DNA from 4 places in the Micromonospora sp. NPDC048930 genome. Region 3 is predicted to be linked to each of the others. Evidence: riboswitches for the same ligand, from Rfam matches in the RefSeq annotation. Region 3 holds a riboswitch; each other region holds the start of a gene.
What was found. A riboswitch is a leader RNA that binds a small molecule or an ion and turns the genes downstream of it on or off. The one in region 3 is predicted to bind cyclic di-AMP.
Positions count from the first base shown of each region.

Region 1 (4,130 bases), on a different contig from region 3:
CGATCAGCGCGATGAAGCCGGGCGACCCGCCCACCCCGTACGCGGGCACCCCGGGCAGTCCGGGCAACGGGTGGTCGCGTACCACGACGTGCCCCTCCCGCTCCACCGCGGTCAGCGCGGCGCTGGTGCCGCTCGCCTCCTCCAGCGGCGCGGCCACCACCACCTCCAGCCCCCGGTCCACGGCAGCCCTGGCCAGCGCGCCGATGCCGGCCGCGGCGATGCCGTCGTCGTTGGTCACCAGGATCCGCGGCGTCATCGCTCGGCCGCCTCCCGCTCCGGCATGCCCCACCTCGCAGACCTCCCGGTCGGCCGGTGCCCGGGCCGGCCGGTCGGCGGGCCGGATTCCCCACCCGCCCCGCGTCATGCCGGCGTGGTGCGGGACCTTCGACCGTTGCCAGGCCGGCCCCGGTACGGGACGATCGTGCGGACCGTCGACGGCGAGGGGGAAGGGTTGCTCAGCAGCGACAGCTTCAGCTACACCGTGCAGGCCCGCTGCACCCGGGCGGAGGCTTCCGCCCTGCTCGGCGACCTGACTCGGCAGGGTGAGCTGCATCCGCTGATCGTCCGCGTGCGGGAGTTGCCGCCCCGGCCCGGCGCCCTGGCCAGTTACGCGATCACCGACCGGCTGGAGCTGGGCCCGCTGCACTTCCCCGTCACCTACCAGGCGGACGTGCTGATCGCGAACGAGGACGAGGTGGTGACCGTGGCCCGGCAGCAGCCGGCCACCACGGTGCGCAACCACACCCGGCTGCGGGACGAGCCCGACGGCGTGGTGCGGATCGACGTGGAGATCACCCTCTCCGCCCCGGCGCCCCTGTTCGGGTACGCCTTCCGGCAGGCCCGCGCGGCCCACCTCGGCCTGGCCAGCCGGCTCGGCGCCACCCTGGAGCAGGGGCGCCGGGCCTGACTCACGCGCCCCGGCCGGCCGGCACCGCGCGCCGGGCCGCCGGCACGGTCGCCCGGCGCAGCCGCCCCCACGGCTTGTACGTGGAGAGCACGGTGGCGATAAGCAGCAGGGTGGTGGAGACGCCCGGCGCGACGACCAGGTCGACCCGCAGGTGGGCGTCGGCCGCGGCGCCGAGGTCGCCGAGGTGCCGGACCCGGGGGGTCAGCAGCAGGAGCACCAGCCCGAGCATGACGGTGGTCAGGCCGAACTTGACCAGCACCCAGCGCCAGCGCAGCAGGCCCCAGGGGGTGAGCAGCGCGCTCGCCACCCCGACCAGCCAGACGGCCACGCTGAGCGGCGCGAACAGCCAGGTGACCAGCAGCCCGGCGGTCGGGTAGACCACCTCGGGGTCGGCCCCGCGCAGCCCGGCGATGCCCAGGGTGAGCAGTACCAGGTCCGCGCCGAGCCAGCCCAGCGAGGTGACCAGGTGCAGGGTGAGCAGGGCCTTGCGCCCAGCGGGGGAGAGTCGGCTCATGCTGCCGATCCTGCTTGGCCGGATTCGTCGCGTCGTGGGGCCGGTGTCGACATCCGGCGTACGTCACCGGACGTAGGGTGGCCCGCCAGGGGCGGGCCACCCCGGGTCAGTAGACCGACAGGTGCACGTGGTTGGTGTGGTCGCTGGACGGGTCGCCGTTGCCGCCGCTGTACGCCTTCCACCCGCTGCTCGGCAGCCAGATCTGCTTGTACCAGATCACGTAGAGCACGGCGAGCGCGTCGGAGTTGCGGATGAAGTAGGCCGCCAGGTTGTTGCCGTACGTCTTGTCGCCGCCGGTGGCCACCCCGCCGAAGCCGTCCTGCTGCGCGGCGAAATCGCACGCCCGGCCCTTCGGGTGCTCACCCGAGCCGCTGGGCCGGTAGCAGGAGACGTACCGGGTGAACCCGGCGGCCTTGGCCTGCTGGAGCGCGTGCAGCGTACGCGGGGTGATGCAGCCGTCGGCGGGCGTCGGGTCGTTGACGCTGCACGACTCCGGCGGCCACGAGCCGTCGGCGTTGCGCGGCGCGGGGGTCGCGTTCGCGGTCGACGTGCCGCGGGTGCCGCTGCCGTCCGCGGTCGCCGCCCGCCTGTTGGCCACCTCCAGCGCGTGCTCGGCCTGCTGCTTGCGCTTGGCCATCACCGCGACCTGCTTGCGCTGCTCCTGGATCTCGCCGTTCAGCGCGGCCTGGGTGCGGGTGGCCCGGTCCCGGGTGTCGATCAGGTCGCGCAGTGCCCGGTCCTCGTGGGCGGCGACCTGCTCCAGCGCGGCGGCCCGGTCCAGGAAGCCCTCCGGGCTGCCGGCGCCGAGCAGCGCCGAGGCGGTGCCGAGCCGCCCGCTCCGGTACGCCACCGCGGCGATCTCGCCGACCTTGGCGTCACGGGTGCCCAGCTCGGTGTTGATGGTGGCGAGCTGGGTGTTGAGCTGCTTCTGCCGGGCCACCGAGCGGTTCAACGCGGTCCGCGCCTCCAGCCAGCCCTTGCTGGCCGCGTCGAGCTGGGCGCGCAGGGCCGGGGTGCCGCCCTCGTCGTCGCCGGGCGCGGCGGCGAGCAGGCCGGTCGGGGAAGCCGCCGAGGCGGGGGAGACCGGCAGGGCCGCGACGCCGAGGGCGAGCGCCGCGACGAGCAGGGCCGCCAACCGGGCGACCGTCCGTCGTACAGGTGCCACTGATGGCATTCAGGTGTCCTTCCGTCAACCGCCGACCGGGTTAGCTGACGGGTTCGGGACGGAAGATCCCTACCGCTGACGCGGATGCACCCCAGGTACGTGGTTCCCCGGCTCGCCGTGCTCCGGCGATTAGGCGACGGCCACCTCCGGGCGCCGGTGGGCGCCGCCCGGCGGAGGCCGCGACCGAGCCTACCGGCGGGTCGCCGGGCCGGCCCCGGTCGCGGGGCGGTCAGCGGCGGTCAAAACCGGCATAAGTGCACAATAGCCACTTGGATTTAAGATTGCCCTAATTACCACTCGACTTGCCCGCAGGCCCCGGCGGACGCTCCGGGTTCGATCTGCAACGTGGCGTGCTCGATGCGGAAGTCCTCGTGCAGGGCGGCCCGGGCCGCCGCCAGCACGTCGCCCACCTCCGCGCCGGGAGCCATGGTGAGGTGTGCCGAGGCCACCTCCATGCCGGAGGTGAGCGTCCAGACGTGCAGGTCGTGCACCTCCGCGACGCCGGGCACGGCGGCCAGCCGGTCGTGCACCGCGGTCACCTGGAGGTGTTCCGGGGCGGCCTGCACCAGGATGCGCACCGCGGCCCGGCCGAGCCGCCAGGTGCGCGGCAGGATGAACAGCCCGATCGCGACCGCGACCAGCGGGTCGGCCCACCACCAGTCGGTGAGCGCGATGAGCAGGGCGGCGCCGATCACGCCGAGCGAACCGAGCAGGTCGCCGAGCACCTCCAGGTACGCCCCGCGCAGGTTGATGCTCTCCTCCGCGCCGGAGCGCAGCAGCGCGAAGGCGGCGAGGTTGGCGAGCAGGCCGAGCAGCGCCACGGCGAGCATCGGCCCGGCGAGGACCTCCGGCGGCTCGCCGAACCGGCGGACCGCCTCGACGAGGACGTAGACGGCGACCGCGCCGAGCAGCACCGCGTTGGCCAGGGCGGCCAGCACCTCCAGCCGGTAGAGCCCGAAGGTGCGCTGCGGGTCGGTGTCGGCGCGGCGGGTGGCGGTGATCGCCGCCAGGGCCATCCCGATGCCCAGCACGTCGGTGAACATGTGCCCGGCGTCGGAGAGCAGGGCCAGCGAGCCGGTGGCGAACGCCGCCACCGCCTCGACCAGCATCAGCGCGGAGAGCAGCCCGAACGCGGCCCAGAGCCGACCCCGGTGGCGCTGCGCGGCGTTGGCCACCGCGCCGCTGTGGTCATGACCTGCGCCCACGCCCACACCCTCTCGTCTCTCGCCCCGCCCGGGCTCAATCTATGCTCACATCGCTATGTATGCAAGTGACGGTCGGCTGTCGGCGCCCGTGAGCGGGAGCCGTCGTCAGCCGACCGGGTCGAGCGTGGTGAGGCGCTGGGTGGCCCGGGAGAGCGCCACGTAGAGCGTCCGCACCCCGGAGGGGTCGGCCCGGATCTCGCTCGGGGCGATCAGCGCCACCCCGTCGTACTCCATGCCCTTGGCCTCGAGGCTGGTCACCACCTGGAGCCGGGTGTCGCCGAGGTCGCCCAGCCAGCCGGCCACCTCGTCCCGGCGCGGCACCGGCGTGATCACGCCGAC
Region 1 covers NZ_JBICUB010000024.1:53,070-57,199, forward strand. Annotated here, with positions in the region: gene surE (5'/3'-nucleotidase SurE) at 1-256, opposite strand, end outside; gene ACGFI9_RS34875 (SRPBCC family protein) at 422-907, shown strand; gene ACGFI9_RS34880 (hypothetical protein) at 909-1,421, opposite strand; gene ACGFI9_RS34885 (coiled-coil domain-containing protein) at 1,528-2,595, opposite strand; cyclic di-AMP (ydaO/yuaA leader) riboswitch at 2,600-2,732, opposite strand; gene ACGFI9_RS34890 (cation diffusion facilitator family transporter) at 2,877-3,791, opposite strand; gene ACGFI9_RS34895 (HelD family protein) at 3,897-4,130, opposite strand, start outside.
Region 1: another riboswitch for cyclic di-AMP. It lies ahead of ACGFI9_RS34885 (coiled-coil domain-containing protein); the one in region 3 lies ahead of ACGFI9_RS07500 (coiled-coil domain-containing protein).

Region 2 (4,130 bases), on a different contig from region 3:
GCCGAACAGGGCCTCGGCCAGCCGGTTCTGCACGAGGGTCTCGCCGAGGTTGGACAGGATGAGCGCCGGGGTGTCCTCCAGCCGGTCCAGCACGCGCAGCAGCGCGGGGGCGACGTGCGTCGCCACGGACACCGAGGTCGGGGCGTTCTGCCCCGCCACCCGGAACAGGTAGTCGCGTTCACCGCCGGTCAGCCGCAGCGCCCGGGCGAGGGAGGCGAGCATCTGCGGGCTCGGCTGCGGGCCGCGCTGCTGTTCGAGCCGGGTGTAGTAGTCGGTCGACATGGCGGCGAGGGCGGCCACCTCCTCCCGGCGCAGGCCCGGAGCGCGCCGGCGGGCGCCGGCGGGCAGCCCGACGTCCCCGGGCTGCAGCGTCTCGCGGCGGCGGCGCAGGAAGTCGGCCAGTGCTGCACGGTCCATGAGCCCAGTATCCGGCGGCGGCGGGGACGAACCAGGGATTACCGATCCCCCGATGACCGGTCTCTTAATCCGCCCGGCAGGATCGGCCAGGCTCGGGGCATGAACATTTCCGGGAACACCATCTTCATCCCCGGCTCCACGAGCGGGATCGGTCTCGCCCTCGCGCTGGAGCTGCAGGCCAAGGGCAACACGGTGATCGTCGGCGGCCGGCGCACCGACCTGCTCGACGAGATCGCCGCGGAGCACCCCGGCATCGACACCGTTCAGATCGACACGGCGGACCCGGCGAGCATCGAGTCCGCGGCGAAGCAGGTGCTGGCGCGGCACCCGGAGCTGAACGTTCTGGTCACGATGGCCGGCATCATGCGCGTCGAGGACTGGCACCAGCCCGAGTCGTTCCTCGCCTCGGCCGAGTCGATCGTGACGACCAACGTGCTCGGCCCGATCCGGCTGATCGCCGCGTTCATCGCGCACCTGCGGTCGCGGCCGGACGCGACGATCATGACCGTCTCCTCGGGCCTGGCGTTCGCGCCGCTCAAGGTCACCCCGAGCTACAACGCGTCGAAGGCCGCGATCCACATGCTCAGCGAATCGATCCGGCTGCAGCTCGCCGACACCAGCGTGAAGGTCGTGGAGCTGGAACCGCCGGCCGTCCGTACGTCGCTGCTGCCCGGCCAGGAGACCAGCGAGTTCGCGATGCCGCTCGACGAGTTCGTGGCCGAGGTCGTCGCGCTGCTCGAGTCGCAGCCGGACGCGAAGGAGATCCAGGTCGAGCGGGTGAAGTTCCTCCGGTACGGCGAGGCGCGCGGCGACTACGACCAGGTCGTCGCGACGCTCAACGCGGCCGACCCGCACGGAAAGTAGGCCCGGACGCCCGTCCGTCTCCCGAGCCCACGGGCATCTGGTGCCACCACGATCTGTGAGGGCCGGTCGCGAGCGACCGGCCCTCCGCGTTTCCGCGATGGCGTGCCCGGACGAGCGTGGCCGTCGAAGCGCCACCGGCTGGTCATACCGGCTTCGGCAGGAGATCATCGATGACTCCACGAGCGGCATTTAGCGTGTATTGCGCCCCGAACCGGGGTAAACCATGCGGGAGGACACCTTGAGACTGACCCTTCACCGCCGCGTCCTGCTCGGTGCGGCGCTCGCCGTCACGCTGGCAGCGCTGCCGCTGGCCACACCGGCCGGCGCGGCCGAGCCCGCGGGATCGGAAGCGCCGCCCGTGGCGCTGCGCGTGGCCACCTACAACATCCATGCCGGGGCCGGCGAGGACAACGTCTTCGACCTGGCCCGGACCGCGGAGGCGATCCGGGCGCTGAACGCCGACGTGGTCGGCCTTCAGGAGGTCGACGTCCACTGGGGAACCCGCAGCAACTTCGTGGACGAGGCCCAGGAGTTGGCCGACCGGCTGGGTATGCAGGCGTTCTTCGCGCCGATCTACGACATGGATCCGCTGACCGCCGGTGCGCCCCGCCGTCAGTACGGGGTCGCGGTCCTCAGCCGCTACCCGATTCTCGATGCCGAGAACCACGAGATCACCCGGCTCTCGACCCAGGTGCCCGACCCGGTACCCGCTCCGGCGCCGGGCTTCGCCGAGGTGACGATCAACGTGCGGGGTGCGCACGTGCACGTGTACTCCACGCACCTCGACTACCGGGCGGACCCGACCGTGCGGCGCATGCAGGTCGCGGACACGCTGGACATCCTGGCCGCCGACTCCGGGCCGAAGGTGCTGGTCGGCGACCTCAACGCGGAGCCCGGGGCGCCCGAGTTGGCCGCCCTGTGGCAGGACCTGCGTGACACCGCCCCGACCGGCGGCAAGACGTACCCGGCGATCAATCCGGTGAAGCGGATCGACGTCATCGGCACCTCGCCGGACATCAGCGTGGTGGGCACGAACACCATTGCGACCTCGGCGTCGGACCACCGGCCGGTGGTCAGCGACCTCCTGCTGCACCAGCGCGGCAACTGATCACGGCCGCCAGGGGGTGCTCCGGTCATGGGACCGGAGCACACCTCGGCCTGCTGCGACCCCGGGAAAACCGCTGAGCCTCACCCGGGGATCGCCGGGAGGAAACAGGACGCAGGTTGCCGCCCCAAATTAGGGCCGATTAAGAATTCGATTAGCGAAGACTTATGGTACGCATAATCCCGGCACCCAATGTGCCCGCCTGACCGCGCAGAGAATTGGCGTCACCGGCTCGTTGATTTCCTCGGGCTGCCCTCACTAATGTTGATCAGCGTCCGTTCCGGATGTCGGTCTCCACCTGGAGTTCCCCGGGACGGTCACCGCCGAGTCGCTGGACGTCACTGGCGTCGCCAGGCGAGCCGGGGAACCACCGTAGTTTCGGGGTGAATCCGCATCAGCGGTAGGGCGCCTTCCACGCCCGAACCCGTCAGCTAACCCGGTAGGCGGTCGAGGTCGGTGCAGCGTGACGTGCGTCGGCCCCGAGTGGAAGGAGCCGAGCCCGTTGCCACCCGTGCGCACCCGGCCCGCCGGATCGCGGCTGTTCACCAGAATCCTCGCCGTCGCGGCGGCGGCCATGGTGGCCGTCGGACCGGCGGCCCCCGCCCACGCCGCGCCGTCGGCCGCCGATGTGCAGAAACAGATCGACGCGGCGTGGCAAAAGCTCGAACCCGTTATCGAGCAGTACAACAAGGTCCGGACAGACCTGACCGCGAACCAGCGTAGATCGGCCGAACTGAGCCGGAGGATCGAACCGCTCGGCAGGTCGGTGGAGGTCAGCAGGAACCGGGTCCAGGAGATTCTGGCGGGTTACTACAAGCAATCGAGGTCACTTTCCACATTCAATGCCCTACTGACCCCCGGCACGCCGCCGACCGCGTTCGGGGATCAGCTCGCACTCGTGAATCAGGTGGCGAATTCGGAGCAGCGACAGATCACCCGGCTGTCCGCCGAGCAGGCGACCTACGACGCCGACAAGGAGAAGATTGACGCGCTGATCGCCATACAGCAGCGCCAGCAGGCCCAGCTGGCGGCGCGCAAGAAGGCCATCGACGCCGAGATCAAGCGGCTCAACGCGCTACACCGGCAGATCGCTGCCGCGGACGCGGCCAAGGCGGCCGCGGAGGCCGCGGCGGCCAGAGCCGCAGCCGCCGCGCAGTCAGCCGCCACCACGAGCAGCACCTCCCCCATCACGGGGACCAGTCCGCTGTTCATCGGTGGGAAGTGCCCCGCCGTCCCCATCACCGGCAGCGGCGGCGTCGCGGCCAAGACCGCGTGCAAACAGATCGGCAAGCCGTACGTATGGGCGGCAAACGGCCCGGACTCGTTCGACTGCTCCGGCCTGACCCAGTACGCGTGGGCTGCGGCCGGAGTGCAGCTGGACCATTACACAGGTTCTCAATGGACCGCGGGCGTGGCGGTGAGCAAGGCGAACCTTCGCACGGGTGACCTCGTCTTCTTCTACTCGGATCACCACCACATGGGTATCTACGTCGGCAACGGACTGCTCGTCCACGCCCCGCACACCGGGGACGTGGTCCGCATGGCCCAGCTGTCGACCATGCCCTACAGCGGCGCCCGCCGCCCCGGCTGACCGTCCGGGGTCACTTGAACAGGCCGCTGTGCAGGATGTTGATCACACCGGGTCCGAGCACGACGATGAACAACGACGGGAAGAGGCAGAACACCAGCGGGAAGAGAATCTTCACCGGCACCTTCTGGGCCAACTCCTCGGCCCGCTGCCGCC
Region 2 covers NZ_JBICUB010000008.1:262,862-266,991, forward strand. Annotated here, with positions in the region: gene ACGFI9_RS22720 (helix-turn-helix transcriptional regulator) at 1-417, opposite strand, end outside; gene ACGFI9_RS22725 (SDR family oxidoreductase) at 517-1,281, shown strand; gene ACGFI9_RS22730 (endonuclease/exonuclease/phosphatase family protein) at 1,520-2,389, shown strand; cyclic di-AMP (ydaO/yuaA leader) riboswitch at 2,698-2,847, shown strand; gene ACGFI9_RS22735 (NlpC/P60 family protein) at 2,898-3,977, shown strand; gene ACGFI9_RS22740 (type II secretion system F family protein) at 3,988-4,130, opposite strand, start outside.
Region 2: another riboswitch for cyclic di-AMP. It lies ahead of ACGFI9_RS22735 (NlpC/P60 family protein); the one in region 3 lies ahead of ACGFI9_RS07500 (coiled-coil domain-containing protein).

Region 3 (4,130 bases):
GAGGTGCCCGAGCGGGAGGGCGCGCACCGCGCAGCCGTCACCCGCGCAGTCCGGAGCCATGCCGGCGAGCCCCGGATGAACGGCCATCCCGGCGATGGCCGGCAGATCCGCCATCGCGGCGAGGCCCGCAGGGGTGGCCGGCTCGACGGGGGCCGGGTGGTGGGCGATGCCGTGCCCCGTGTCCTGGTCGGCCGGGGCGTGCCCGCCGTGGCCGAGGGTGTGCATCGCGGTCAGCCCGACCAGGGTGCAGAGCAGCAGCAGGAGCCGGACCCACCGTCCGGTCACCGCCGCCTCCGTCGCCACGGCCACCACGGTAACCGGTGCCGCCGGCCGGGCCGGCCGGAACCGCCGGGCCCGGCCCGGGTCGGCCGCGCCCCGAGGCCGGGTGGCTACCATTCCCGACGACGACCAGGCCTGCGACATCCCGCGGGCACCCCGGCCGGTGAACCGGACGACCGGGTGACACGTATCCCGCTGTGAATCGTTGGGAGACTCGCCATGGGCGCCGACCACACCCGTTCCGTTCCGCCCGCCCCGCCGGGCGTACGACGGCTGCTCATGGCGACGGTGCTGCCGCTCTTCGCGCTCACGGTGATCGCCGCGCTGGTGCTCTGGCCCCGCGACACCCCGGAGCCGGCCGGCGGCCCGGAACTGCCGCGCTACCACGGCACGGTGACCCGGGTGGTGACCGAGCCCTGCCCGGTGACCCCGGAGACCCCGGAGGGGGGTCCGGGCGGGTCGGCGGGTCCGTGCGGCACGGTCACGGTCGCCGCCGAGCAGGGGCCGGACGCCGGACGCCAGGTCGAGGCGCCGGTCCCGTCCGGACCGGGCGCGCCCCGGGTCGAGGTCGGCGACAAGGTCATCCTGGTCGAGCTGGTGGACCCGGCCGACCCGGCGACGAAGAGCTACAACATCGCCGAGCACCAGCGCGGCACGCCGCTGGTCTGGCTGGCCGCGCTGTTCGCCGTCGCCATCGTGGCGTTCGGCCGCTGGCGCGGGCTGGCCGCGCTGGGCGGCCTGGTCGCGAGCTTCGCGATCCTGCTCGGCTTCGTGCTCCCCGGGATCGGCGCCGGCCAGCCACCGCTGCTGGTGGCGATCGTCGGCGCCGCGCTGATCATGTTCGTGGTGCTCTACCTCACCCACGGGATCACCGCGCAGACCTCGGTGGCGGTCCTCGGCACCCTGGGCAGCCTGGTCCTCACCGGGGTGCTCGGCACGCTGGCCACCGCGGCCACCCACCTCACCGGCTTCGGCAGCGAGGACGCCACCACGCTGTCCATGTTCCAGCGGGACGTCGACCTGCACGGGCTGCTGCTGGCCGGCATCATCATCGGCTCGCTGGGCGTCCTGGACGACGTCACGGTCACCCAGGCGGCCACGGTGACCGAGCTGGCGCAGGCGAACCCCGGCCTGTCGCGGGTGCAGCTCTACCGGGCGGCCACCCGGGTGGGCCGGGCGCACATCGCCTCCACGGTCAACACGATCGTGCTGGCGTACGCGGGGGCGTCGCTGCCGCTGCTGCTCCTGCTGGTGGCCGACTCGCGGCCGGTCAGCCAGATCCTCACCAGCGAGTTCATGGCCCAGGAGATCGTCCGCAGCGCGGTGGCCACGCTGGGGCTGATCGCCGCCGTACCGCTGACCACCGGGCTGGCCGCGGTGGTGACCACCGCCGGCCGGGGCGGTGCCGCCGCGCCGGCCGGCGCGCCGCCGGAGCCGACCACGCCACGCCCGTCGGTCGGGCGGGACGATGCCCTGGCGGCACTCGGCGGGCGGCGCGGGCCGGAGAGGACCACGGAGGCCGCATGGTGACACTCCGCAGCGTGACCACCGGGTTCAAACGCGATGCTGGTCACGCAGGGCCACGACGAAATAGGGCTTCTGGTCGGCTTCCGGACGTAGATCCCCGCCCGGACTCTCAGGTAACCTCGCTGCCGGTTACCGCCGAAGGCGCGCAGCGGCGCCAGCGGTGCCACCGCCCAATCGCCCACGGGCGAGCCGGGGAACCAGGTATCTGGGGTGAATCCGCGCGAGCGGTAGGGGCCGCTTCCGTCCCGAACCCGGCAGCTAACCCGGTCGGCGGTCGACGGAAGGGAACACTGTTGACGGCACCCCTGCGCCGCTGGTTGACACCCGTGGTGGCCGTGTTCGCCGCATGCGCCGTCTTCGCCGGGCCCGCCCCGGCGCTGGCCGCGCCGAACACCCCCACCCCCTCGGGGCACGCGGAGGACGACGATCCGCCGCTGATCAGCGAGGCCATCGCCAACGCGAACCGCAACTTTCTCCAGGCCAAGACCAAGCTGGAGAAGTCGAAGAAGCGCCAGCTCCAACTGGCCCTGGAGGTCCGGGCGGCGCAGCAGGAACTCGACGCGCTGAGCCCGCAGGTCACCGCGATCGCGGCGCAGTCCTACCGGACCGGCCGGCTGGGCGTGATGACCGTGCTGTTGGAGAGCAGATCGCCCGACTCGTTCGTCCGCCGGGTCGCCGTGCTGGACGAGCTGAACATGGTCAACGCGCAGAAACTCGCCGCGGTCAACGCGGCGAAGACCCGCGCCGAGCGGGCCAAGCTCGCCCTCGACGCCGAGGTCCGGGAGCAGCAGAAGCAGACCAACGTGATGGCCCGCGAGAAGGCCGAGACGGAGAAGGCGCTGAAGCTGGTCGGCGGGATGGGTTTCACCGGCGGCCTGGTCTCGGCCACCTCGCCGGTCGCCCGGATCGGTCCCGGCCGGACGGCCGACGGTGACTGGAAGCCCGAGTCGTGCAGCGAGAACGACCCGACCACCTCGGGCTGCGTCACTCCGCGCACGCTGCACGCCTACAAGGAGGTCAGGCGGGCCGGCTTCAACCGCTTCGCGGGCTGCTACCGGCCGGGCGGGCCGTGGGAGCATCCGAAGGGCCGCGCCTGCGACTGGTCGCTGCAGAAGAGCGGCTTCTCCCCCTGGCACAACAACGACATGCGGATGTACGGCAACAACGTCGCCGCCTTCCTCATCCGCAACGCCGACCGGCTGGGCATCTACTACGTGATCTGGAACCGGCAGATCTGGTTCCCGGCGACCGGCTGGAAGTCGTACAGCGGACCCTCCAACCACACCGACCACGTGCACATGTCGCTGCTGTAGCCGACGTACGCCGACAGGGGCCGTCCCGCGTTCGCGGGACGGCCCCTCGTCGTTCGGGCGTGGGTCAGCCGGCCAGGGCGGCGGGCGCCTGGTCCGTGGCCTCGACGGGCAGCGCCGTGGCCGGCGTGCGAGCCGGCACCTCGGCCACCGTCCGCACCTCGCCCGCGCTGAGCCGGTACGACATGCCGACCACCCCGCACCGCCCGGCGGACACCCGCTCGGCGACCACGGCGGAACGGGCCAGCAGGGCCTCCACGGTCTGCGCGATGTGGATGTCGACGATCCCGTCGACGTCCTCGACGCCCTCCCGCGCGGCCCGCAGCAGGCTGGGCGCGACCGCGTCCACCAGCGCGCCGAGATGCCCGGCCGGGGAGGTGCCGGTGCGCACCGACTCGCGGGCGGCCTGCACCGCGCCGCAGGAGTCGTGGCCCAGCACCACGACCAGCGGGGTGCCGAGCACGGTGACCGCGTACTCGACGCTGCCGAGCACCTCGGGGCCGACGGTGTGGCCGGCGGTCCGTACCACGAAGAGGTCACCGAGGCCCCGGTCGAAGATGATCTCGGCGGCGAGCCGGGAGTCGGAGCAGCCGACGATCACCGCGAAGGGGTGCTGGCCGTCGGCGACGGCGGCCCGGTGTCCGGCGTCCTGATTGGGATGGCGGGGAGCACCGGTGACGAACCGGCGATTGCCGGCGTAGAGCTCCGCGAGCGCCTGTTCGGGAGTGGTCGGCGTCAATGGCTTGCCTTCCTTCGTCCTCGCGCGAAACGACCTGGTCGGCCCGGCCGGCGGCGAAGGCGGCCTCGCGACCACCGTCACACGCAGCACAAGGCACGTCAAGATTTACGTGATACGGATTTCGTGCGTTCAGCCACACCTGATCGGGACCCGGCCCCGGTCCGGGCCAGGACCGGCCGACGCGGCGACGGGCCATACCATGACCACCATGGCGACGACAGCGGGCGAGAACGGGAGCCCCCGGAACTGGACCTTCCTCACCAACCACGGGCACG
Region 3 covers NZ_JBICUB010000002.1:444,728-448,857, forward strand. Annotated here, with positions in the region: gene ACGFI9_RS07490 (hypothetical protein) at 1-303, opposite strand, end outside; gene ACGFI9_RS07495 (YibE/F family protein) at 499-1,809, shown strand; cyclic di-AMP (ydaO/yuaA leader) riboswitch at 1,964-2,094, shown strand; gene ACGFI9_RS07500 (coiled-coil domain-containing protein) at 2,100-3,119, shown strand; gene ACGFI9_RS07505 (carbonic anhydrase) at 3,184-3,855, opposite strand; gene ACGFI9_RS07510 (helix-turn-helix transcriptional regulator) at 4,055-4,130, shown strand, end outside.

Region 4 (4,130 bases), on a different contig from region 3:
GCGTCGCGGCGGCCGAGTTGCTGCGGCGGGGCCGCTGGCGCGGGCCGAACCTGACCCTGGCCACCCTGCTCTTCGTGGCCACCTGGGTGGTCGCCGCGCAGTGGATCCGCGCCGAGTTCTGGGCGGCTCTGCTCGCGGTGGCGTACCTCCTGGTCATCACCGCGGCGGCGGACGCGGACCTGCACGGCCGGCGGACGCCGTGGCGGACCCGGCCGATGGTCTGGCTCGGTGAGGTCTCGTTCGCCTTCTACCTGGTGCACGTCCTGGTGATGACGACCGTGCTGCGGCTCACCGGGAACTGGGGGTCGGGGCTGCCCGGCTGGCGGGGTCCGCTCTTCGCGCTCGCCTTCCTGCTGGTCAACCTGCTGCTCGCCGCCGCACTGCACCGCTGGGTGGAACTGCCGATGATGCGCCGGCTCGGACCGCCGCGTCGGGCCCGCGTGCCGGCCGCCGTCGCGCCGCCCGTCCCGGCGCCCGCCGGGCCGGTCGCGCTTCCCACCCCGCGGCGACCCGTCGAGTACGCCAGGCGGCGCGACCCGGGCTGAGGCGGCCGATCACCGGCGCGGGTGGGACGGTGGCGGGCGGGTGCGTGCGCCCGGGTCGCGGGTGTCCACGCTGGTCAGTGCCGTGGCCGGGGTTGCCGCGACACGCCAGTGGGCGGTGCGGTGCGGTGGCGGCGGCGGTAGGTTTGATCCGTGCTGCCGATCGCGCTCACCTGTCCCTTGTGGTGGGTGGCGCGCTGGACCGCCCGCATGCTGGCCAGCCTGGCCGTGGTGGTCGCCTGTTCGTTCGGCGCCGCCACGCTGCCCCTCGGCACTGCCGCGACCGCCCAGGCCGCATCCCATCCGGTGGATGGGCGCCGTCTCCCGATCGTCCAGGTGGCCCAGTCCGTTGCCGCCCTCCCCGGGCACGCCCTCCGGCCGGTGATCCACTGGTCCGGCCCGGCCCTCGCCGCCGCGACCGCCCCGAGCGCACGGCTCACCCGGGCTGCGAGTGCCCCGGCAGTCGGTGTGGTCGGTTCCCGCGCCACGGATGTCTCCATCCTGGGACCTGGGGGGTCGGACCGGGAGTTGGCCGGGTTCCTGGCGGTCGGCGGGCCGGCCTCGGCAGCGCAGCGGTCGGCCGAGGTGATCCCGGCCCAGGAGCGGCCTGTTCCGGTCGGGCTGACCCCGGCGACCGTCGGCTCCCGGGCCCCGCCCGCCCGCTGACCGCCGGGCGGGCCCGGCCCGTCTCGCCGTACCACCGAACCTCACCCCCGCATCCGCCCGACGGCGGCCCGGCGGCGCCCACTCCGGTCGCGCCCCGCGTCCACGGGCCGTGCGGACCTCCACCACGACGTTCCCGTGAGGTGCCGACCATGGAAAAGACCCTTCTCTACCACTTCCTCACCGCCGTCCCCGAGGCCGCCGCCATCTGGTCCGCCCTGCTGCTGCTCGCCCTCGGCGTCCTCGCCGCGCTGGTCGCCCGGCCGGAGCGGGACACTCCGGCCGAGGTGGCCCCGGACCCGGCCGCCGAGGAGGCCGCCCGCCTCGCCGACCTGCGCCGGTACGCCGACGAGGTGGCGGTGGCCGCCGCCGGGGCCGCGCAGAACGCCCGCCGCCGGCGCGAGCAGTGGCTGGCCGCCCAGGGCGAGGCCGACCGGGCCTGGCGGGGGTACGACGAGGCCGAGGCGGCCGCCCGCCGCCTCGCCGGCGCCGCCGTGCTGCCCGCGCCGCGTACGCCCCGCACCCCGGCCGAGTACGCGCTCCGGGAGCGGTGGCTGCACCACGCGGCGATGACGGCGCACTGGCGGGGCGACCTGACCGCGCGGCAGCTCGCCGACGTGCTGGCCCACCGCAACGGCTGGGATCCCCGCCGGCACCCGGCCGAGCAGGAGATCGTCCTCGCCCGGGCGGTACGCGACCACCGCCGGGCGGGCTGGCGGGCGGCCGCCGAGCGGGAGCAGCGGGCGTGGCGGGACGCCGAACTGGCCGCCGAGGCGGCCCGGACCCTGGCCGCCGAGGCGTACGCGGCCGCGATGGCGGTGCGTCCGGGCGCCGGGGCGCCGCGTCCCGCCGTGCCGGTCACGGCGCGCCCGGCCCCGGTGCCGGCCGGTGCCACCGTGCCGGCCGCCCGGTGGCGCCCGGCCCGGGTCGGCTGAAATTGTTACCCGAATGCGGTGAGCCCGGTCACGGTTCGCCCGAAACGGTCATCGGGAACAGCCCGGGCGATCGACTCCCGCAATTCCGGGTCGGTCGCCGCCGGATGTCCGATTGTTGCCCGACAGTTCCGACAGAACTGCTCGTCCCATTGAGTGACATCAGTGACGACCTGTTCCGGTCAGAGTAATGATGTTCGAGGTTTACGCAGGTGGGAGTGCTTGGCAGGAGGAGTACCCACCGGTAGTGTCGGCGCGTCCGGTGCGGTTTTCGATCGCAAGTGGCGACGCCGTGCCGACCCGCTCAATCGTGATCTCACGAACCGGGGACCCAGTGCAACACCGGGGTGAATCCGCGAGCCACGGCCCGCGGTAGGGCGTACTTCCCGCCCGAATCCGTCAGCTAACCCGGTAGGCGGTGAAGGAAGGAGTTCCCATCCTCGTGCCGACCACCCCCCGATCCTCCCCACGCCTCCACGGCGCCCCGGTGCCGGCGCTCGCCTGACGGCGAGCGAGTCCCGCACCCCCCCCGCCCGGCCCCGCCGGGCGCTCCCTTCCCCGCGGCCACCCCGCCCTGCAGCGCGCGTGAGTCTCTCCGCGCGTCGGGCCGGCGTGTGCCGCTCCGGCCCCCCGTGGAGGAACACGTGAAGCACCGAATGAAGCGTCAGCTGCGGCGCGTCGTGACCGAGCACCCGTACCGGATCGTCGCCGGCTCCGCCGCGGCGCTCGTGCTGGCCGGTGGCGTCGGCACGGCGATCGCCGCCAGCGACAACTCGCCGGTCCGTCAGGAGAAGACCGCCGCCGTCGCCGAGCTGGGCCCCCGCCTCGGTGAGGCCGCCAGCCGCGCGGAGGCCCGGATCGCCACCCCGACCTCCCCGTCCGCCTCGCCGAGCGCGTCGCCGACGGCGAAGGCCAGCACCGCCACGGCGGACCCGGACCTGACCAAGAAGGCGAAGCCGAAGCCGCCGTCGACCAAGGTCCTCGACTACACCTACGAGGCGCAGACCGCCTACTGGAACTGCGGCCCGGCCGCCGTGCGCAACGCGCTCAGCGCGAGCGGCGTCGAGACCACCCAGGACGCCATGGTCGCGCCGCTGAACGCCGGCGAGAACGGCACCAACTCGGCCGAGGACACCACCCGCGGCCTCAACCAGATGGTCAAGGGCAGCCCGTACCGGACCCACATGATCCCCGGCCCCCCCACCCCCGCACAGATGGACCAGCTCCAGGCCGACGTGGTCAAGGCCATCACCGACGGCCGTGGGGTGGTCGCCAACATCGTCGGCTCCGCGACCGACACCGACGGCGGCTGGCACTCCTTCCCCGGCGGCCACTACATCGCGGTGGTCGGCTACAAGAACGACGGCCGGACCGTCCGGATCGCCGACTCGGCGGACCCGTCGCTCCCCGCCTACTGGATGACCACCATCGACCTGGCGAACTGGATGGCCACCCGCGGCTACTCCGCCTGATCGCCCCTTCCCCGACGGGCCCGGCTCTCCCGAGCCGGGCCCGTCGTCGTCTGTCCGACTCCCACCGCAGTCCGCTCTCGCGCGTCGTGTCCGTCCGGTGGCACACTGCGCCCTATGGGTGAGGCGACGGGTACCCGCCATCTGCTGCTGTTGCACGGCATGGGGGCCACCGGTGAGGTGTGGCTGCCCTGGGCGCCGCTGCTGGAGCGCCGCTGGGCGGGGCGCTGGCTCGCCCCCGACCTGGCCGGCCACGGCTGGTCGCCGCCGCTGCCGGATTACTCCTTCGAGGCCCTCGCGCGCCGGGTGGTGGAGGGGCTGGGCCCGGTGGCCGAGCGGCTCGGCCCCCGGGACCGGCTCGTGCTGCTCGGGCACTCGCTCGGCGGGGTGGTGGCGCTGGCCCTGGCCGCGCGGACCCGGCGCCTGCCGGTGGACGCCGTGGTGGGCCTCGGCATCAAGGTCGCCTGGTCCCCTGCCGAGCTGGAGAAGGCCCGCGAGCTGGCCGCCCGGCCGGTGACCTGGTT
Region 4 covers NZ_JBICUB010000010.1:108,315-112,444, forward strand. Annotated here, with positions in the region: gene ACGFI9_RS24965 (acyltransferase family protein) at 1-545, shown strand, start outside; gene ACGFI9_RS24970 (hypothetical protein) at 696-1,208, shown strand; gene ACGFI9_RS24975 (hypothetical protein) at 1,358-2,140, shown strand; cyclic di-AMP (ydaO/yuaA leader) riboswitch at 2,429-2,570, shown strand; gene ACGFI9_RS24980 (C39 family peptidase) at 2,770-3,609, shown strand; gene ACGFI9_RS24985 (alpha/beta fold hydrolase) at 3,724-4,130, shown strand, end outside.
Region 4: another riboswitch for cyclic di-AMP. It lies ahead of ACGFI9_RS24980 (C39 family peptidase); the one in region 3 lies ahead of ACGFI9_RS07500 (coiled-coil domain-containing protein).